4 regions of the Pseudomonas sp. AC016 genome follow, and region 3 is predicted to be linked to each of the others. Evidence: predicted binding sites of a transcription regulator. Region 3 holds the regulator's gene; each other region holds the start of a gene.
What was found. The regulator FliA, encoded in region 3, starts transcription of late flagellar genes. The targets are predictions, from matches to a motif close to CTAAAGTTTNNNNNNNNNNNGCCGNTAA.
Positions count from the first base shown of each region.

Region 1: a site for FliA is predicted at 1,619-1,646, ahead of AC0IXS_RS02920 (methyl-accepting chemotaxis protein). Genes of this name have one in related genera too.
Region 2: a site for FliA is predicted at 2,820-2,847, ahead of AC0IXS_RS23355 (methyl-accepting chemotaxis protein). Genes of this name have one in related genera too.
Region 4: a site for FliA is predicted at 3,348-3,375, ahead of AC0IXS_RS02965 (methyl-accepting chemotaxis protein). Genes of this name have one in related genera too.

Region 1 is NZ_CEEDCC010000001.1:707,428-712,744, reverse strand. It holds partial or broken gene AC0IXS_RS02930 (MCP four helix bundle domain-containing protein) at 1-651, shown strand, start outside; gene AC0IXS_RS02925 (methyl-accepting chemotaxis protein) at 646-1,509, shown strand; gene AC0IXS_RS02920 (methyl-accepting chemotaxis protein) at 1,687-3,483, shown strand; gene AC0IXS_RS02915 (PH domain-containing protein) at 3,539-3,910, opposite strand; gene AC0IXS_RS02910 (DUF6482 family protein) at 4,113-4,424, shown strand; gene surE (5'/3'-nucleotidase SurE) at 4,531-5,304, shown strand; gene AC0IXS_RS02900 (RidA family protein) at 5,314-5,317, opposite strand, start outside.
Region 2 is NZ_CEEDCC010000001.1:5,172,596-5,177,912, reverse strand. It holds gene AC0IXS_RS23370 (suppressor of fused domain protein) at 39-860, opposite strand; gene AC0IXS_RS23365 (SMI1/KNR4 family protein) at 1,217-1,585, opposite strand; gene AC0IXS_RS23360 (TetR/AcrR family transcriptional regulator) at 1,947-2,555, shown strand; gene AC0IXS_RS23355 (methyl-accepting chemotaxis protein) at 2,938-4,569, shown strand; gene AC0IXS_RS23350 (aldo/keto reductase) at 4,650-5,317, shown strand, end outside.
Region 3 is NZ_CEEDCC010000001.1:1,301,258-1,306,574, forward strand. It holds gene AC0IXS_RS05630 (chemotaxis protein CheA) at 1-1,533, opposite strand, end outside; gene AC0IXS_RS05635 (protein phosphatase CheZ) at 1,567-2,352, opposite strand; gene AC0IXS_RS05640 (chemotaxis response regulator CheY) at 2,372-2,746, opposite strand; gene fliA (RNA polymerase sigma factor FliA) at 3,002-3,742, opposite strand; gene fleN (flagellar synthesis regulator FleN) at 3,739-4,572, opposite strand; gene flhF (flagellar biosynthesis protein FlhF) at 4,688-5,317, opposite strand, start outside.
Region 4 is NZ_CEEDCC010000001.1:718,565-723,881, reverse strand. It holds gene AC0IXS_RS02990 (MFS transporter) at 1-371, opposite strand, end outside; gene AC0IXS_RS02985 (DUF1289 domain-containing protein) at 477-659, opposite strand; gene AC0IXS_RS02980 (hypothetical protein) at 663-1,034, opposite strand; gene AC0IXS_RS02975 (SMP-30/gluconolactonase/LRE family protein) at 1,220-2,311, shown strand; gene AC0IXS_RS02970 (DUF1206 domain-containing protein) at 2,434-3,267, shown strand; gene AC0IXS_RS02965 (methyl-accepting chemotaxis protein) at 3,468-5,317, shown strand, end outside.

The DNA.
Region 1 (5,317 bases), 590 kb from region 3:
ATGACTGACAACGAGGTCAGCATGACAGCGTTGAGCAATCACCTTCAGGCCGACATGATGCACGACGCCCTGCGCGCCGATGTGCTCTCGGCGATGCTGGTCGGGCTGGATAAGAGCGAAACAACCCGTGACGAGGTCCTGGCCTCCCTCAATGAGCACGCCGCGCAGTTCCGCAAAGTGCTGAGTGACAATCTGGCGCTGCCGATCAATGACACCCTCAAGGCCGAACTGAACAAGGTCAAGCCCAGCCTCGACGCCTACATCAGCGCGGGCGAGCGAATTGTCGGCCTCGCGCTGGACAGTCCTGACCGTGCCCAGCAGGATCTGGGTACATTTTCTGCCGCCTTCACCCAGCTTGAAGGCCAGATGTCCACGTTGAGCGACCTGATCGAAGACAACTCGAAAGCCAGCGGCGAAATCACCCGCGACGCCATCAGCACCGCCAATACCACGCTTGGCGTGGTTCTGGTCATCAGCCTCTTGCTGCTGGTCGCGCAGGGGCATTGGGTGACCCGCAGCATCTTGATTCCCCTGCAGTCAGCCAGCCGCATCGCTGAAAGCATCGCGCATGGCGACCTCAGCGAGCCAATTACCGAGCCGACCAGTCGTGATGAGGCCAGTGCGCTGATTCGCAGCCTTGCCGTCATGCAGCGCGATCTGCGCGGCATGATCGAAGTGGTGCGCAGCAACGCCCACGGCGTCAGCGGCATGAGCGGGCAATTGAGCAGCGGCTGTCACGAAGTGGCGGGCAGCAGCCAGCAGCAAAGCTCGGCAGCGGCGACCATGTCGGCGGCCGCCAGTGAAATGACCGCCAGCATCGAAGAAATCACCCGTCACGCCGAACAGGCACGGGAGATGGCCAATCAGGCCGAGACGCTGGCCAAGAACGGCGGGCGGGTGATCCATCAGGTGGTCAGCGACATGGACGGCATTGCCCGTTCGGCTCAACAGTCGGCACAGGTTATCCGCACGCTGGACAAGGAGTCGGAAGCCATTTTCAACATCATTCAGGTGATCAAGAGCATTGCCGACCAGACCAACCTGCTGGCGTTGAACGCGGCCATCGAGGCCGCACGTGCCGGTGAACAGGGCCGTGGCTTTGCCGTGGTGGCCGACGAGGTGCGCAGCCTGGCAGGTCGCACCAGCGCGTCGACCCAGGAAATCACCGGCATGGTCGCCCGTATTCAACAAAGCACCCGCGAGGCGGTGACCAGTATGGAAGCCGGGGTGGCCCAGGTCGACAAAGGCATGGCGGTCACCGCCGAAGTCGAACAGGCCATCCGCGATATTCTCGATGCCACATTGAGCACCACGCACCTGGTCAATGACATCACCCGCACGATTGGCGAACAGAGCCTGGCCAGTAACGAAATCGCCCACCAAGTGGAAATGATAGCCAGCATGTCCGAGGACAACAGCCGGGTCATTGGTCAGACCGCGACCACCACCGACGAGTTGTCCGCGCTGGCAGTCCAGCTCTCGCGTTCGGTGGATCGGTTCCGGCTTTGACGTCTACAGGCCCTCATCCGGCCTCATTCCGCTAACCGCTCGCTCACCGCCTGCTCGCAGGCGGTTGTTGCCCGATCAGGTGTTTTTCGAAACTGATCGCTCCGGTTCATTAAAGCTTTTGCACTAACAGACGTTAACCATCGAAACCGATCATCTTCCGCGCCCAGGAGCAGCTGCATGCAAACGTTAAAGGCCTTGTACGAGTCGGTCGAAAAGCAGTTCTTCAACACCCTGACCAAAAAGCTCTCAAGCCTTTTTCTGTTGGTCGTCGTCAGTGCACTGCTGTACTGGGTGGCGCTGTCTGTTCGGGTCGACATCGTGATGTTGTTGCGCAGTGCGCAACTGGAGTCCGGTGTACTGGCGCGTATCGAGGGCAGGCTGGACGCACTGAGCAACGCGATTCTGATCAGCACCCTGTTCACGTTGGGCATGGTCAGTTTCATGGTCTGGTACCTGCGTCATCTGATCGTTCGGCCTGTGATGTTCATGACCGGTGCGCTGGAAGAAATCGCCAATGGCGAGGGTGATCTGTCCAAGGATTTGCCACTGCTGACCCATGATGAAATCCGCGTGCTGGCGAGCACCTGTAACCGGTTCCTCGCCAAGCAGCGCGAAGTGATCAGCAGCATTCAGGCATTGACCGTGCAGATTGCGGTCGAGTCGGCGCGCTCGCTCAAGAACATCAGTGATTCCAGCGACAGCGCAACCGATCAGGCGCGCTTTGCCAAGGAGGTCATGGATCAGAGCAACATGGCGGTCGGCAGCATCGAGGACGTGTCGCAGCAGACTCAGGGCATTTCCAGCACCACTGCCCAGAACCTGAGCATGGCGCGCGGTTCCTACTCCGAACTGCTCGAAGTGACCGGCAACATCAGCCAGATATCCAGCAGCCTCAATGAATTCGGCGTGTTGGTGTCTGCCCTGAACCAGCGTTCGTCGAGCATCAAGTCCATTGTCGGCCTGATCCAGCAGATTTCTTCGCAGACCAACCTGCTGGCGCTCAACGCGGCCATCGAAGCGGCACGTGCCGGCGAAAGCGGCCGCGGCTTTGCCGTGGTGGCCGACGAGGTGCGCACCCTGGCGCAAAACGTCAGCAAAGCCACCGACGACATTTCGCAGAACATCGATGCGATGCTGCTGGAAGTCAGCTCGACCTACGAGCAGACCACCCAGATCAGCCAGAGCGCACGTGAAACGCAATTGGTCGTGGAGCGGGCATCGGGGCATTTCGAGAGCATGATCGTCGACTTCGAATCCACCAATGGCAAGCTCGCCGACATTGCCTCCCACATCCAGCAGTTCGCCACGACCAATACCGGCATCAACGACCGGGTGACGCGCATCTACGCCGACAGCCAGGCCATCGACCAGCGCATGCAGCATTCGGCGACAGCCACCCGTGACCTGTCAGGCGTTGCCGAGCGGGTGCAGGCGCTGCTGGGACGTTTCGTGCTCGGGCACGGTGAGCTGGACGCTGCAATCACGCGGGCCAGTGAGTGTCGGGATATCCTGCAGGCCCGGCTTGCGGCACTGCACAAAGGGGGCGTCAACCTGTTCGATCAGAGTTACAAACTGATTCCCGGCACCGATCCCAAGCAATACATGACCAGCTACACCGATCGTTTCGCGCAGATCTGCCAGGAAGAGTGCGACAAGCTGACCAAGGGCACGCGGGGCGGCAAGGTCACGTTCATTGTCGATAACAAGGGCTATTGCCCGGTCAACAACAGCTGGGTATCGCAGAAACCGACCGGTAATCGCGCCGTCGACCTGCCGGTGTGCCGCAACAAGCGGATGTTCTCTGACCCGGTCGGCCTGCGAGCGGCAGGTAACAAGCAGCGTTTCCTGCTGCAGACCTACCTGCGCGATACCGGTGAAATCATGACCGAGATCGACGTGCCGTTCTTCTTCGAAGGCCGTCATTGGGGCAATCTGCGGATGGGCTTCGACGCGGCGCAGTTGCTGGGCCACTGAGTCGTCGGGTGTGACGCCCGCCCGTCTGCGCACAGACAGGCGGGCGTCCGGTGAGTCAGCCGAGCAGGTGTTGGGCGATGTACCTTGAGATTTCAACCATTGACGTCTTGCCTGTGAATTCGAACTTCACCTTGCCAATCGCCGAGTAATAGATCTCCAGTTCCGAATCCAGGTCGAAGGTCCCCGAGGTTTCCACCGACCAGGCCACGATGTTCTTGTAGGGCAGCGAGGTGAAGTCTTTCTTGCTGCCTGTCAGCCCCTGAACGTTGACCGAGATGATGCGTTTGGTGGTGAACACCACGCCGTCGCGCATGGACTTGTAGGCGTCGATGACTGTTTCGCCGTCCAGCAGCAGGTCCTTTACGCGTTCTGCGTACTCGTCATTCTGCTTGAGCTTGAAAAAGCCTTTGTTGTTGAAATCGATCATTTTCTGTCCTTGAACCATTGCTTAAGGAAGCGGAGCGCGTCTGTACCGAGCATTGCGCAAGCAGAGTAGCAGCTGGCCACTTCTTTTAGTGGCTCGTCTGGCGAGGGGCATTGTTCATGTCTGACATGACAGCAAGGGAACGTTAACGTCGATTCAGGCTCAATTTCTGTGACGCTCTGATTCCCGGAACGCCCACGGAGGTGTGATTTTGAACATTCAAAACCTGTCCAGCGATATCAAGGCTGGCAAGATCAGTGAGCTCAATCTGGTGTCGATGGAAGGCGGTTCGTACGTGCTCCATGCGCTTGTGGACGGCAAGTCAGTGCCGGTTCAGGACTCGCACGGCAAGCCTTTGCATCTGGCTTCGGTCGAGGAAGCGCGCAAGGTGCTGTCGTCGGTGCCGGATGTGCAACTTTTTCTGAGCCAGGGCGTGGCGCACGACGAGATGGTCGGCCTGGACGACGTGCAGGTCGAATCTTCCCGACATGAGATTCCGCTGCGCTCCAGCCTCTGATACGCGTTTTCACCTGTCCGAATGAACGGAACACCGCTCTGCCCACCAGAGCGGTCAGTTGGTACTGCTGGGTGTATGGTCAGCAGTTCACTACTCAGGAGCAGTCATGTCTTTCCAGAAACTCCCCCGAATCCTGATCACCAACGACGACGGCATCGATGCTCCAGGTCTGCTGGCACTTGAAGAAGTGGCCCGCGAGCTGGCCGACGAATTCTGGATCGTTGCCCCTGATCACGACCAGAGCGGCATATCGCATGCCTTGAGCATTCATCATCCACTGCGCGTGACCAAGCGTGGCGAGCGCAGGTTTTCGGTGTCGGGCACCCCCGCCGACTGCGTCGCCATGGCCTTGCAGCAATTGATGAGTCAACCACCCACCTTACTCCTGTCCGGCATCAATAAAGGCGCGAATCTGGGCGTTGAAACGGTATTTTCCGGTACGGTCGGTGCGGCCATGGCCGGGCTGCTGCTGGGCGTGCCTTCGATTGCCCTGAGCCAGGCCCTGACGCGCCGTGACTCGGTGCGCTGGGAGACGGCACGGCAACTGGCGCCTGATGTGATTCGCAAGGTCTGGGGACTGGGTTGGGAGCAGGGCGCTTGTCTGAACATCAATTTCCCGGATGTCCCCGCAGCGGAAGCAGGCCCGATGCAATTCACCACCCAGGGGGCCGGTCGTATCGACTCATTGGAAGTCACTTCACGCACCGACATGCGTGAGCGGGACTACTTCTGGTTGAGCATTCATCGCCATGATCTGGCAGACGCGCCCGGCAGCGAAACCCATGTGGTCATGAACGGCGGAGTTTCCGTCACGCCGCTGCGTTTCGAGCGTACCGACACGACGATGCTGGAACAGTTGAAAACACGTTCCGAGCGCTGAAGCGTGCCATCAG
Region 2 (5,317 bases), 3.9 Mb from region 3:
GCGTCAAGTCGTCGTTGCCACTGCGACGGTGGTCCGTCTCACACGACGCTGGCGCGCTGCAGGCTGCTTTTATGACCGACGCCTGCAGACTGCAAACGACTGACCAGATCCTCGCGCGCCGCTCGCCCGCCCGAACGTACATATTCAAGTTCCGCAGCAGTGATCAGCACGATGGGCACCAATGTCACGGGTGACAGCGGCATGTCTTCGATCCGCACGGAGAAATCTGGCTCGGGACCACCGAGCAGCACACCTGCACAGTCGTCCTCGGTCACGAATAGATCAGGGATCTGGTCGCTCATCGAATGGGACTGACTGAAGCCGGGCAGTTCAAGCGATAACACGCCGTACTGTGCGAGCTGATGAGTGACACCGCCCGCGTCCGCCACTGTCTTCGCTACATGCTCAAGCAGTTCGAATGCCCAGCTGCGCTTGAAAGGATCGACGTCTCCTGCTGCTCCGCGGGCATGATCTGGAATATCGGAGGTTTCCAGAAACAGCTCCATCTCGAACCCGTTGCCTGCGCCTTCAACATCGTCAAAAGGATCTGATAACCCGTCCGTGGCAAGAATGATCGCGGGGTCACGGCGCACCACTCGATAGGCTTGCCGGGTCGAAGGCCAGTATGGCCCGCCATTGAAGCTCGGACTGATGAGGTAGGCAATGACGTCTTGCTCGACCTTGCCAACGGTTGCCCAGTGGCGGTCCAGGCACTCACTGCTGGCCTGACGGACGGATTCATTGTTCGACTCGGCATCGCCTGAAGACGTTTCGAACGATTCTTCAAATTGCGTTGTGCTCTGAGTGTTTTGAGGCGCAGACGTTTTCGACGAACCAAAAAGCTTTTTGAAGAAATTCATATGCCGTCCTTGCTGGGTTTCGGAGTTTATCAGTCGAGCCATTATCTTCCTTGAAGAAGACGATATATCCCGATAGAAGTTTCCGACGCAAAGGCGTAGAGGGTTGTCGCACACACGGCCGAACATCGCGGAATCACATCGCCCAAACGCAAAAAACCCGCCGAAGCGGGTCGTTTTGCGAAACATGACCATCCCGACATCCTGTCAGTAGCCTCCTGGCAATGGTCGATCCTCCCTGATCGCTGCACCGCTCCTTCGCTACAGCTGTTGAATTGGATCCTACCTATGCTTGGGGTCGGTGCAAAGAGCCAATGACGTCTACGCGTGTAAGCTTTTCGCCATAGCGCTGCAAATGCTCATTCACACCGCACGCAGATCTGCTCGAACCAGGACGAGAAATCCGGCCATTTCTCATCGGTAGGTCCGTTGTGAGACCAATATTTGACTTCACCTTTCTGTGAAACACAGAAATAGTCGCCATTGTCTTCAATAAAGGGCAGCCATTTTTTCGGGAGCTTGAATTGATTCCATGCCACTTGGGCAATCTCGAACAAATCGACATGGCTGGAACCGGGGAGGATAACGGCCGGTTCGAAACTGGCATTCGCGACGTTACTCCCGCTTTTGAGAAAATCTATGTAAGCGGCCGGAAAAGGAAAATTCAAGCTGCGCTCTGCCTTGGCGATTTCAGCATCTGTGGGTATACGAAACGGGTCAGTGGTCAAATTGAAAGTACCTTCCTGAAAACTACACTCCAGCAGCTTAGCAATAACTGCCTGGGTGAATGAAATTCGTAGATCAGGAACCTACCTTATTTATCGAATGCATACGCCCGCCTTTATCAAAACCCTGACTGCTGAAGAAGCACTGACATCTGCTTCTGCCCGCAGGGCGTGGGAGCTATCGGAGGTTACGACGGCAGCGATGGGCTGCGCAGCGGCCCCAGATTGCATCTGACACACCGAATGCGCAGGTTTCTGCGGCACTACGTCGAAGCCGCGGTGGGGCCTCCCGTCAATATTGAGCCCCTCACAAACCCGGTGCTACCATGCGCGACCGCCATGCAGGCAAGGGAATATCCGGTTCATGAGCAGCATTCGCGAGCGCAATAAAGAACTCATCCTGCGCGCCGCCAGCGAGGAATTTGCCGACAAGGGCTTCGCTGCCAGCAAGACCAGCGATATTGCCGCCAAGGCCGGTGTCCCCAAGCCCAACGTCTATTACTACTTCAAGTCCAAGGAAAATCTATACCGCGAGGTGCTGGAAAGCATCATCGAACCTATCTTGCGTGCTTCCACGCCCTTCAATCCCGAAGGCGTGCCGGCCGAAGTGCTCAGCCGCTACATTCGCGCCAAGATCCAGATTTCCCGAGACCTGCCGTTTGCGTCGAAAGTGTTTGCCAGCGAGATCATGCACGGCGCGCCGCACCTGACCCCGGAGCAGATCGAACAGCTCAACGGACAGGCCCGGCACAACATCGAATGTATTCAGGCGTGGATCGACAGCGGACAGATTGCCCCGCTCGACCCGCACCATCTGATGTTCACGATCTGGGCTGCGACCCAGACGTACGCCGATTTCGACTGGCAGATCGCAACCGTGACCGGCAAGGCCACGCTGGAAGACAGCGATTACGAAGCGGCGACCCGGACCATCCTGCGTCTGGTGCTCAAGGGCTGTGAGCCAGACAGGTAGCGCTGCAAAAACGCTTTCCCCAAAACGCAAAAAACCCGCCGAAGCGGGTCGTTCCTGCACATGTCCATCCCGACATCCTGTCAGTAGCCTCCTGGCAATGGCCGATCCTCCGTGATCGCTGCACCGTTCCTTCGCTGCAGTTGTTGAATTGGATCCTACATTCACTCAGTGGCATCCGATAGAGCCAATGACGCCTGTTGGTGTAAGCCTTTCGCTATGGTGCCCAAAAAGTTCCGTAACCCTGCAAATAAATGTGACGCTTATCTCATGTTTGGTCATGATGCGCCGAGAAGCTGGAGAGGCCCTGATATCAGGCGTTGGCGCCGGTCGGTCTGTCAGTTTCAAAGAAGAAAAAGAAAAAATAACGTATGGGGTCGAGATCATGAATATGCGCAGTCTTTCCATCAGCCGTCGGTTATGGCTGATTCTTATCGTTTCTGTGCTGATGCTCTTTGTCCTCGCAGCCACCCTGCTCAAGCAGATTCACGACGATCTGTATCAGGCCAAGGCCGAGAAGACCATGCACGTGGTCCAGACCGCCAGTGGCATTCTTGCCTACTATCAAGGCCTGGAAGCCGCTGGCACCATGCCGCGCGAAGCCGCCCAGCAGCAGGCCTTGAAAGAAATCAAAGGATTGCGTTACAGCCAGAATGACTATTTCTGGATCAACGACCTGCAGCCCGTGATGATCATGCACCCGACCAACCCCAAGCTCGAAGGCCAGAACCTGTCGGCCATCCGGGACCCGGACGGTTTCGCGGTGTTCAACGAAATGGTCACCGTCGTCAAAAGCAAGGGCGCCGGTCTGGTCAACTATCGCTGGCCCAAGCCAGGCGCCACCGATCCGGTGAAAAAAACTTCTTACGTCCAGCTGTTTCAGCCCTGGGGCTGGATCCTCGGTTCCGGCGTGTACGTGGACGATGTGGCCGCAGAGTTCAAGGCGCAGATGTGGAACGCCGGGATCTTCATCGCGGGCATCGTGGTCGTCATGATCCTGATGCTGACCCTGATCGTGCGCAGCATAGTGCGTCCTCTCAGAGCAGCGGTCAGCGCGATGGGCAATATTGCCAGCGGCGAAAGCGATCTGACCCGCACCCTGGAAACCCATGGCAGCGACGAGATCACTGAACTGGGCACTCATTTCAACGCCTTCATTGCCAAGCTGCGCAACGTGGTGAGTCAGTTGCAGAGCTCTGCCGTGGCACTCGGGCAGGCGTCCACCGATCTGGGCAGCAACGCCGAACAGGCGCAGAACCGCAGCCAGCAGCAGTCTCAGCAGATGGATCTGGTGGCCACCGCCGTCAACGAAGTCACCTATGGTGTGCAGGACGTGGCCAAGAATGCCGAACACGCTGCCAGTGAAATGCGCAATGCCGAGTCCCAGGCGCAGCAGGGTCAGGTCAACATCGACAACAGCCTGCGCCAGATCGAACACCTCTCGGGTACGATCGGTCAGGCGGTGGAAGTCATGCATACGCTGTCCAGCGAGAGCACCCAGATTGGCGGTGTGCTGGAAGTGATCAGCTCGATTGCCGAGCAGACCAACCTGCTGGCTCTGAACGCGGCCATCGAAGCGGCACGCGCGGGCGAACAGGGTCGCGGCTTTGCCGTGGTGGCAGACGAAGTACGCCTGCTGGCGCAACGGACCCAGAAATCCACAGCCGAAATCCAGGCGATGATTGAACGTCTGCAGCGGCACTCGGACGCGGCAGTCAAGGTCATCGGCGACAGCAGTCGCTCCTCGCAGCTGACCATCGAACAGGCCAATCAGGCGGGCCAGAGCCTGAGCTCGATCAGCCAGGCCTTGCGCAACCTCAACGGCCTGAACGCCTCCATCGCCAGCGCCACGCTGCAACAATCCCACGTGGTCGATGACATCAACCAGAACGTCACCCAGGCTGCGCAACTGTCGCAGAGCACCGCGCTGGCCGCCGAACAGTCCACCACGGCCAGTCAGCACCTGAGAAGGTTGAGCGATCAGTTGAACGACCTGCTGAAGCAATTCCGCGTGTAATTGATCGGTTGGAAGGTCTGCGTGGGAACCTCCAGCAGACCCCGTTGCCTGAGACCTGTTCACTAACTGCAGGGGGTCACATGCGCACACTGGAATTGGCAGGCAGAACCGTGCCAGTGCTGGGTCAAGGCACCTGGCACATGGGTGAAAAAGGTCATTTACGCTCGGCCGAGATTGCCGGGCTGTGTCGCGGCATCGAACAGGGCCTGACCCTGATCGACACCGCTGAAATGTATGCCGACGGCGGCGCCGAGGAAATCGTCGGGCAAGCCATTGCCGGGCAACGCGACAAGGTGTTCGTCGTCAGTAAGGTCTATCCGCACAACGCCAGCCGTACCGGAATTCCAAAAGCCTGCGAAGCCAGCCTGCGCCGGATGAATACCGATTACATCGATCTTTATCTGTTGCACTGGCCGGGCCAGTACCCGCTGACCGAGACCGTCGAAGCGTTCGAACGTCTGCGCGAGGAAGGCAAGATCGGTGCCTGGGGCGTTTCCAATTTCGATGTGCCGGACATGATCGAGCTGGACAACCCGCGTTGCGCCACCAATCAGGTGCTGTACAACCCGGAGCAGCGTGGCATCGAGTTCGACCTGATGCTGTGGAGCGCCAATCGTCACCTGCCGCTGATGGCATACTGCCCGATCGGCCAGGCGGGTGATCTGCTGTACCACCCTGCCCTGCATGAAATCGCCAATCGCCACAGCGCCACGCCTGCGCAGATATCGCTGGCATGGGTGCTGCGCCA
Region 3 (5,317 bases):
TTCCTGCTCGGCCGCCAGAATCACCTTGCCGCCGCGGGACTTGCCGGTGGCTTCGCGTTCTTCCGGGGTTTCGATACCATGGTCGACCGCGTTGCGCACCAAGTGGACCAACGGGTCAGCGAGTGCCTCGACAAGGTTCTTGTCCAGGTCGGTCTCTTCACCCACCAGTTCCAGGATGATCTCTTTCTTGAGCTGGCGAGCCAGGTCACGAACCAGACGCGGGAAGCGGCCGAAGACTTTCTTGATCGGCTGCATGCGGGTTTTCATCACCGCGGTCTGCAGGTCGGCGGTTACCACGTCCAGGTTGGAAACGGCCTTGGACATGGCTTCGTCGCCACTGTTCAGACCCAGGCGAACCAGTCGGTTACGCACCAGCACCAGTTCGCCGACCATGTTCATGATCTCGTCCAGGCGCGCAGTATCGACGCGCACCGTGGTTTCGGCCTCTGTCGCGACCGGCTTTTCGCCCGTCGGGGCAGGAGCACGGGCGGGAGCAGGTGCAGCAGCCTTGGCTGGCGCAGGCTCGGCCTTCGCAGCAGGTGCAGGCGCCGCAGCGGGCTTGGCAGCAGGGGCCGGGGCAGCCGCAGCAGCAGGTGCGGGCGCCTTGGCCACGATGGCCTCAGGCTCGAACTTGCCCTTGCCATGCAGCTCGTCCAGCAGGTTTTCGAATTCGTGATCGGTGATTTCGTCCGAGGCTGCAGCCTTGGCTGTCACTGGAGCCTTGGCCGCAACGGCCTCGGCAGCAACCGGCGCGACGACAGCAGCGTCGAACGACCCTTTGCCATGCAGCTGATCCAGCAATGCTTCGAACTCGTCGTCAGTGATCTCGTCACTGGCCGGCGCGCTGCCGCCAGCCTTGGCCGCAGGGGCCGGTGCTGGAGCGGCATCGGCGGCAAACTTGCCCTTGCCGTGCAACTGATCGAGCAGGGATTCGAATTCCTGATCGGTAATCTCGTCGCTCGACGAGGCCTGAGCGGCCGGTGCCGCAGCAGGTGCTGCAATCGGCTTGGAGCCGTGCAGCGAATCGAGCAACTGTTCGAATTCGTGGTCGGTGATATCGTCGCCGCCAGCCGCCTCGGCAACCGGAGCAGGCACTTCAGTTGCCTCGGCCACAGGTTCAGGCTCGGCAACCGCATCATTGGATTGTGGTTCAGCCAGACGCGACAGCGCCGCCAGCAGTTCCGGCGTCGCAGGCGTCAGGTCAGTACGTTCGCGCACCTGGCCGAACATGCTGTTGACGGTGTCCAGTGCTTCCAGGACCACGTCCATGAGCTCGGAATCAACGCGCCGCTCACCCTTGCGCAGGATGTCGAACACGTTTTCGGCGATATGGCAGCACTCCACCAGCTCATGGAGCTGGAGGAAGCCGGCGCCCCCTTTTACAGTGTGAAAACCGCGAAAAATTGCATTGAGCAGATCAGCATCATCCGGTCGGCTTTCCAGCTCGACCAATTGCTCTGACAACTGCTCCAGAATTTCGCCGGCCTCTACCAGAAAATCCTGAAGGATTTCTTCATCGGCGCCGAAGCTCATGGGGGTGCTCCCTAAAATTAACCGTCAACAGACCTAGAAGCCGAGGCTCGATAGCAGATCGTCTACATCATCCTGTCCGGATACGACGTCTTCACGTTTATCGGCATGAATCTGCGGACCTTCACCCTTGGCGAGATGTTTTTTAGGATCTTTTTCTGCAAGGATGGATTCTTCGTCATGTTCGATGCCTGCGAAGCGATCGACATGGCTGGCCATGAGCACCAGTTTGAGCAAATTGCCTTCCACTTCAGTGACCAACTGCGTGACACGCTTGATCACCTGACCGGTGAGGTCCTGGTAATCCTGGGCGAGCAGAATGTCATTGAGGTGCGCGGAAACCTCGTGAGTTTCCTTCTCGGTACGCGTCAGAAAACCATCGACCCGCTTGGCGAGATCGCGAAATTCCTCGGCACCGATTTCGCGGCGCATGAAGCGCCCCCAGTCTTCACTCAACGCCTTCGCGTCGGCGCTCAGACCGTTCATGACCGGCGTGCTCTCCTCGACCAGATCCATGGTGCGGTTGGCCGCATTTTCGGTCAGCCGCACGACGTAACCCAGACGTTCGGTGGCATCCGTGATCTGCGATACCTCCTCGGCCTGAGGCATGTGCGGATCGATCTGGAAGTTGACGATTGCACTGTGCAGCTCACGAGTCAGCTTGCCCACTTCCTGATAAAGGCCGCGGTCGCGTGTCTGGTTGAGCTCATGGATCAGTTGCACAGCTTCGCCGAAACGACCTTTTTCAAGGCTGGTGACGAGTTCCTGCGCGTGTCTTTTCAGGGTCGACTCAAAGTCGGCCATCGAATCATTGTTATCCATAGCGCCCTCGCGGCATGCATCAGCTATTGACGCGTTCAAAGATCTTTTCGATCTTCTCTTTCAGCGCTTGAGCCGTGAATGGCTTGACCACGTAACCGTTCACCCCGGCCTGTGCAGCTTCAATGATCTGCTCACGCTTGGCTTCGGCAGTGACCATCAGCACGGGCAGGCTCTTGAGGCGCTCGTCCTGACGGACCTGGCGCAGCAGATCGATACCGGACATGCCAGGCATGTTCCAGTCCGTCACCAGAAAGTCAAAGGCGCCGCTCTGCAGCATCGGCAGCGCGGTCAGACCGTCGTCCGCTTCCGATGTGTTGGTGAACCCCAGATCACGCAACAGGTTCTTGATGATCCGCCTCATCGTTGAGAAGTCATCAACGATGAGGATTTTCATGTTCTTGTCCAATTCGACCTCCAAGCAGTCTTTAACGCGTTCAGCACCTGAACACGCTGTTCACTCAATACTGGCACAGCACACCCCCGGCTGTACGAAACGACGACGGGCTTGGCAAAACGACAGGTACAGACCTGAACGAACAGCCCATCGAGGCACCGCCCGACAGGCTCCTGCCTTGTCTATCCTGTTACCACGTAACGCTCTGCACAGCCGGCATGAAGCCAATGTGCGGACCAGGCCGCACATTGACTGTCAACGCGCTCGCCACTCCCCCAAACGCCCCCGCAAACGAGCTGCGCACTGGCTGTGTAACTGACTGACCCGCGATTCGCTGACCCCCAGGACCTCTCCGATTTCCTTGAGGTTCAGCTCTTCGTCGTAGTACAGCGCCAAGACCAGACGCTCACGCTCCGGCAAATTGGCAATCGCATCGGCCAGGGCTGCCTGGAAGCGCTCGTCTTCCAGGTCCCGTGACGGTTCAAGCGAACCGCTGGCACCGTCCTCGTGCAGCCCTTCATGGTCGCCGTCCTGAAGCAGGTCGTCGAAACTGAAGAGGCGGCTGCCCAAGGTGTCATTCAAAATCCCGTAATAATCATCGAGACTCAACTGGAGTTCGGCAGCAACCTCGTGATCTTTAGCGTCACGTCCGGTTTTCGCTTCAATTGCGCGAATTGCGTCGCTCACCATGCGCGTATTGCGGTGGACCGAGCGAGGCGCCCAGTCACCCTTGCGCACCTCGTCGAGCATGGCGCCACGAATGCGGATACCCGCATAGGTCTCGAAACTCGCACCCTTGGTGGAATCGTATTTGGTAGAGACTTCGAGCAGACCGATCATGCCGGCCTGAATCAGGTCCTCGACCTGCACACTGGCTGGCAGGCGAGCCAGCAGGTGATAGGCGATACGTTTGACCAGAGGCGCATAACGCTCGATCAGCTCGTACTGCGAATTCCGGGAAGCCTTGCTGTACATCTGGTAGCCGCTCGCTGTCATTGGACAGGCCCCGCACTGGTCTGGTGAACGAGTCGTTCGACGAAGAATTCAAGGTGACCCCGTGGGTTGGCCGGCAACGGCCAGGTGTCGACCTTCTGGGCAATGGCCTTGAATGCCAGCGCGCATTTGGAGCGCGGGAAGGCTTCGTAGACGGCACGCTGTTTCTGTACAGCCTTGCGCACGCATTCGTCGTAGGGCACAGCCCCGACATACTGCAGCGCAACATCCAGAAAGCGGTCCGTGACCTTGGTCAGCTTGGCGAACAGATTGCGGCCTTCCTGAGGGCTCTGGGCCATGTTGGCCAGCACCCGGAAACGATTCATGCCGTAGTCGCGGTTGAGCAACTTGATCAGTGCGTAGGCATCGGTGATGGACGTCGGCTCGTCGCAGACCACCAGCAGGACTTCCTGCGCGGCGCGTACGAAGCTGACCACCGATTCACCAATGCCGGCGGCCGTGTCGATCACCAGTACATCGAGATTGTCGCCAATCTCGCTGAACGCCTGGATCAGACCGGCATGCTGGGCAGGCGACAGATGAACCATGCTCTGGGTGCCGGAAGCGGCAGGCACGATGCGCACGCCGCCCGGCCCCTGGAGAAGCACGTCGCGCAACTCGCAACGGCCTTCTATGACATCGGCGAGCGTGCGTTTGGGTGTCAGCCCCAGCAGGACATCGACATTGGCCAGACCCAGATCGGCGTCAAGAAGCATGACGCGTCGACCGAGCTCAGCCAGGGCCAGTGAGAGGTTCACTGACACGTTAGTCTTACCGACGCCACCTTTGCCGCCAGTCACCGCAATAACCTGTACGGGATGCATGCTGCCCATGTTATTTCTTTACCTTGTCTTGCGTAGACCGAAGCCACATTGGGGGCTGCACGTTCGCGAACGAACAATGCCTGGCAGACCATCGATGCAGGGACATTCCAATAGTCTCCATCACTTAACCTACCCTTTTGCCAGGTGAGTGATAGAGGTCGGCAAACATATCAGCCATCGCTTCTTCGCTAGGCTCGTCCTGCATTTGCACGCTGACCGCGCGGCTCACCAACTGGTGGCGACGCGGGATGTGCAAATCGTCAGGAATCCGTGGTCCGTCCGTGAGGTAGGCCACCGGCAATTCGTGACTGATTGCCAGGCTCAGAACTTCGCCCAGGCTGGCGGTTTCATCCAGCTTGGTCAAAATGCATCCGGCCAGGCCACAACGCTTGTAACTGTGATAAGCCGCCGTCAATACCTGCTTCTGGCTGGTTGTGGCCAGTACCAGGTAGTTACGCGACTTGATGCCACGACCCGCCAGGCTTTCCAGTTGCATGCGCAACGCAGGATCACTGGCTTGCAGCCCGGCGGTATCAATGAGAACCACACGCTTGCGCAGCAGAGGCTCGAGGGCCTGTCCCAGCGACTGACCGGGATCGACGTGAGTCACCGGCACGTTGAGGATGCGGCCCAGTGTCTTGAGCTGCTCCTGGGCACCGATGCGGAAACTGTCCATGCTGACCAGCGCAATGTTCTGCGCGCCGTATTTCAGCACATAACGGGCGGCCAGCTTGGCCAGCGTGGTGGTTTTACC
Region 4 (5,317 bases), 580 kb from region 3:
AGCGAAATGGCGGCGATGGCGGGTGCGAACACCGATGCGGCGACGCTGCTCAGGGCTTGGGTCAACGCGACCAGGGTGAACGACGAGGTGAACGGCAAAACAAGGCAACTCAAGGTTACGAGTAACGCGGCAGCAGCAATGATCGCGCGCTTGTACTTCGTTCGGTCGATCAGGGCTCCGGCGGGTGTCTGGGTCACGAGCCCGGCAATACCGGCAATGGTCATCACCACGCCGATGCTGGCCGGGTCCCATTTGTGGACCGCCAACAGGTAAATGGCGAGGTAGGGACCCAGTCCATCGCGCACGTCGGCGAGGAAAAAGTTCAGGCTGTCCAGGGAGAGGGTATTGCGGCGATCTGCATGACTGGCCAAGGCGAGCATTCTCGTAATTCGTCAGACTCCAACCCACCGAGCCACGAGGCATACAGACCCGAGCCGTTTTAAAGAAGTTTCAGCATGTTTCATGAATAAGCGGAGTCAGACAGTCTTTTTCTGCAGGCTCTTCATGCGCTGAGTGGCGCGTTGCACGGCTGCCATTTTCTCCGGACGCTTCATGCGCTTCCATTTGCGAATGTCATCCTTGGTCCGCCCACAACTCACGCACAGATCACCGCTGAGCTGGCACACGGAAATACAGGGGTTTTCGATGTCCTTGGCCATGGGTCAACCTCGTCTGGCGTACTTACGTGAAAGTCGCAGTTCCCAATTGCCGCCGTTCTCGCGCAGGCACTGTTCTTCGCTGTCGAAGTGTACGTGCCCAGCCAGCGTCTTCAACGTGATATCAAGTTCATCCAGCGCCTCGGCAGTCAACTGGATCATGCGTTGATCCAGCCCCCGGCTCAAAGCCTGATCTTTCGCGGCCACGGTGTCGAATGCCCAGATCACCTGAAGACTGGCCGGGAAGTTTGCGTAATCGATTTCATGAGTCAACCAGCAGAAGCCCGGGATCTCCGATTTTGCCGTTTCGCAGGACTGCGTCAGCGCTGCAATCAAGCGTCGCTCTACCTGTGCCTGTTCACGTTTGCTCGACGGCATGGCTGAAGCCCTCAAAGAAATGAGATGAATAAAGGCGCAGCACGATACCTGATTGTGGTTTCAAGCCCCAGCCTGTTCATTGTCGAATGCACATCGCACTTGAGCGACCTCAACGCTGTCCTACTGCCTGGGCATCGTCGACAAGGCGCGATGTCACTCCTCTAACAATAAATAAGGACGCACCCATGGATTTTTCTCAAGCAGGTACCGCTACCGATCAGGGCCGCAGGGGATTTCTGAAAAAGTCGCTGGCGGTCTCCGCGACCGTCGCAGCCGTTGGCGCATTGCCGCGTTTTTCTCTCGCCGAGCCACTGACCCAGCGCTACCCCGACCCTTTGGTCGGTATATTGGACGACAGCTTCATGGAGCTGCGCATCTTCAATGCCAGCGTCGAAAAACTCGCGACCGGCATGCGCTGGGCCGAAGGTCCGGTATGGATTGGCGATGGCCGCTACCTGCTGGTCAGCGACATTGCCAATAATCGCATCATGCGTTGGGACGAGGTTACCGGCAGTTTCTCGGTGTACCGCGAACACTCGAATTTTTCCAATGGCATGTGCCGTGATCGTCAAGGCCGTCTGCTGGTGTGCGAAGGGTCATTCACCACCCGCGAAGGGCGGCGTGTCACGCGCACCGAATACAATGGACGCATCACCGTGCTGGCCGACAGTTTCGAAGGCAAGCCTTTCAATTCACCGAACGACATCGTCTGCAAGCGCGACGGTTCGATCTGGTTCACTGACCCGATGTTCCAGGCCAACAGCGACTATGAGGGCCACAAGGTGCCTCAGTCCCAGCCTTTCGGGGTGTATCGCATCGATCCCGCAGATGGCAAGGTCAGTCGGGTCATCGATGACTTGGCCGGCCCGAACGGCCTGTGTTTTGCGCCGGACGAGAAAACCCTCTATGTCGTAGAAGGTCGCGCCAGGCCGAACGGCATCATCTGGGCCATTGCCGTGAACGATGACGGCACGCTCGGCGCGCGCCGCAAGCACGTCGAGGGTGCGGATTACGCCGCCATCGACGGCATCAAGTGCGACGAGAACGGGAACCTGTGGTGCGGCTGGGGGGGTAATGGCAATCCCCAGGCCGATCTTGAAAAGCTCGACGGAGTGCGGGTGTTCAATCCGCAGGGCAAAGCCATCGGCCACATCACGCTTCCGGAACGTTGCGCCAACGTCTGTTTCGGCGGGCGGGAAGGCAACCGGCTGTTCATGGCGAGCAGCCATTCGCTGTATTCACTGTTCGTGAACGCCCGGGGCGCGACCTTCGCCTGAGGCAGCCTCAAAGTGGCAGAGCGATTCATTTCGCTCTGCACCTCAATTGCTTCGAAAATGCTTCGAACCCCTGGAGTGGTCACGGGTCTGTTCGTGTATCACTCTTTTCAGGGAAGGTCCTTATGTCTGCGCAACGCAGCCTTGTCATGCTTGCACGAGGCGGTTACGCCGCTCGTGGTGTTGTCTATCTGATCATCGGTCTGTTCGCCGTACTGGCGGCGCAGGGTTCCTCGCAACCCGCAGACAGCCATAGCAGCCTTGAAGCCTTGTTGAGTCAGCCGTTCGGTAACGTGCTGGTCGGCATCGTCGTGGTCGGCCTGCTCGCATTCGCCGCCTGGCGTGTGCTGCAAGCGACCCGCGATGTCGATCATCATGGGCGCGAACTCAAGGGACTGGTGATTCGTGGTGGTCTCTTGGTCGGCGGTTTCACCTATGGCGCGCTGGCGTTCTTCGCCGCAGGCCTGTTGATCAGCGGCCTGAAAAGCTCCGGTGGTTCGGGTGGCGGCCAGACACAGGATCTGCTGCAGTCGATCCTGTCCTGGGATCACTCCAACCTGCTCGTTTACGTGGTGGCGCTGGTGCCGATGGCACTGGGCATCGTGCACATCATCAAGGGCTACAAGGCGTCGTTCGAAAAGTATTTCGAGGCCGACGAAGACGTCATGCGCTACGTGCGTCCTGTCTCGCGCTTCGGTCTGATTGCCAGGGGCGTGGCCTTCATCGAGATCGCGGTATTGCTGGCCGTGAGCGGTTCCAGCTATCAGGCGATGCATCCTCCGGGCATGAAAGATGCGCTCAACGGTCTGCAGGATCTGCCAGCCGGCGGACTGGTGCTGCTGATCGTGGCGCTCGGGCTGATTGCCTTTTCGGTGTACAGCTTTGCCCAGGCGGCGTGGCGTCGCATCAACATGGATGTTCCCGATGCACCTGAAGCGGTTGCGCGACACTTTCGCTGAGCGTTATCAGGACAGATCAGGGCAGCGCCTGAGGCGACATCGGGCGCTCCCTGAGCAACATGAAATAGTGTGAACCCTGCCTCAAGTCGCCTGTTCCCCAGCCGACACCCTCTTTTGAGCTCCGACCCATTTGCGTGTCGACGTCCCCGGCGTCCTCGCGCAAAGCATCCGGTGCACCATAAAAACAAAAGAGGACAGCCATGACCATTCTTCAGCGAGTGATTGGTGGGTTTGCCGTGCTGGTTGTGCTGTTGCTCGCCATGGTGAGTATCAGTTATCAGAGCACCCATTCGATAAGCGACCGGCTGACCGTGATCACGGGACAATCGGCACCGTTGAGCCGTGCAGCGAGCGAGCTGTATGTTCACGTTCTGCGCGCCAACCAGGCGCTGCTGGGCGTGCTGGTCAGCAATGACCCGAAGCAGATCGATGACGGCAAGCAGCCGTTCAACGACAGCATGGCGCGTTTCAATCAGTTGCTCGACAGCACGCCAGCCTACATCGGCGACCGCGCCGGGCTGCGCGACAACCTGGCACAGGAGAAGCAGCTCAGCGCGGCCTATGCCGAGCAGGCGCAGACCCTGATCGCCAGTCATCGTCAACACGTCATCCAGATGCAGCAGGCCCGTGTCCTGCAGGGCTACAGCAGCAGCGAGGGCGTCCAGTTGACCAGTTACCTGCGTGACTATATTGCCCGCGAGCGCACGACCGGTTCGGCTGACAACGTCGCCGCAGCCGAGAAGTTGCTGCTGGAAGTGGGCAAGTCCTACGAAGGTCTGGCCGCGCACGCTGCGACGCCCGACATACAAACCCTGCAGCGCCTGCTCAATCTTCAGGACGAAGTGATCAGCACCCGCGCTCGCGAACTGACCGCCGCCGACCCTCGCGCAGGCCGTATTGCCGGGGTGATGGTCAACCGTCTGCTCAATGACCTGACCGGCGCTGACGGCGTCTATCAGGCCTATCGTCAGGAAGCGGCGCTGGCTGATCAGGTCGGCAAGCAGCGCCAGGCCGCCGAAGCACGTCTTCAGGCCACGCTGGACAAGATCGGCGAATTCGGCAACCAGTCGCTGGCGGTTGCCAACGAGGCCAAGGAGGGTGCTGACTCGACGATCGCCACCAGCCTGAGCCTGCTGCTGGTCGCCTGCATTCTGGCGGTGCTGGCGGCTGTCGTGATCGGCACTTGGGTGGCCTTCAGCCTGCGTCGCCCGCTGGCGGCGTTCCGCGAGGTACTGAAGACCCTGAGCACAGGCGACATGCGCGTGCGGTTCGATGTCAGCCGCAAGGACGAGTTCGGCGAGCTGGGTGGCTACCTGAACGAGTTCACCCAGTCCCTGCAACAAACCTTCCGCGAGCTGATCGGCTCGGCCGATACCCTGGCGCTGACCGCCAGCAACAACGCGCAGATCAGCGAGCAGACCACGCGGGTGGTCGATGAGCAGAAGGATCGTCTGCACTCGGCTGCTTCGGCCATGAACGAAATGGAAAGCACAGTCGAGGAAGTCGCCCGGCGTGCCCAGGACACCCGCAGCGCGGTGGACAGCACCAGTGAGCTGACCGAAAAGGTTCAGCAGCGCGTGGCTGAAACCATCGTCAACATTCGCCAGCAGGCCGAGCAGGTCAACAAGGCGTCAGCGGTGACCGATGAGTTGCAGAAGTACGGCCAGAACATCGACGGCATTGTCGATGCGATTCGCACCATCGCCGAACAGACCAACCTGCTGGCCCTCAACGCCGCCATCGAGGCTGCGCGGGCGGGTGAGCAGGGCCGCGGGTTTGCGGTGGTTGCCGATGAAGTCAGGTCGCTTGCCAGCCGCACCCAGACGTCCACCAGCGAAATCCAGGAAATGATCGGCCAGATGCAGAGCAAGATTCATTCTGCGGTGCAGGTCATGAACGAAAGCCAGATCCAGTCCAATCATTGCGTCACGCTGGCGTCCGGCGCGGATGAGCTGTTACAGGAGATGGGCGAGGCGGTGGGCACCATTCGCGACATGAACATCCAGATTGCCGCCGCTACCGAAGAGCAGAGTGCGACGGTGCAGGAAAC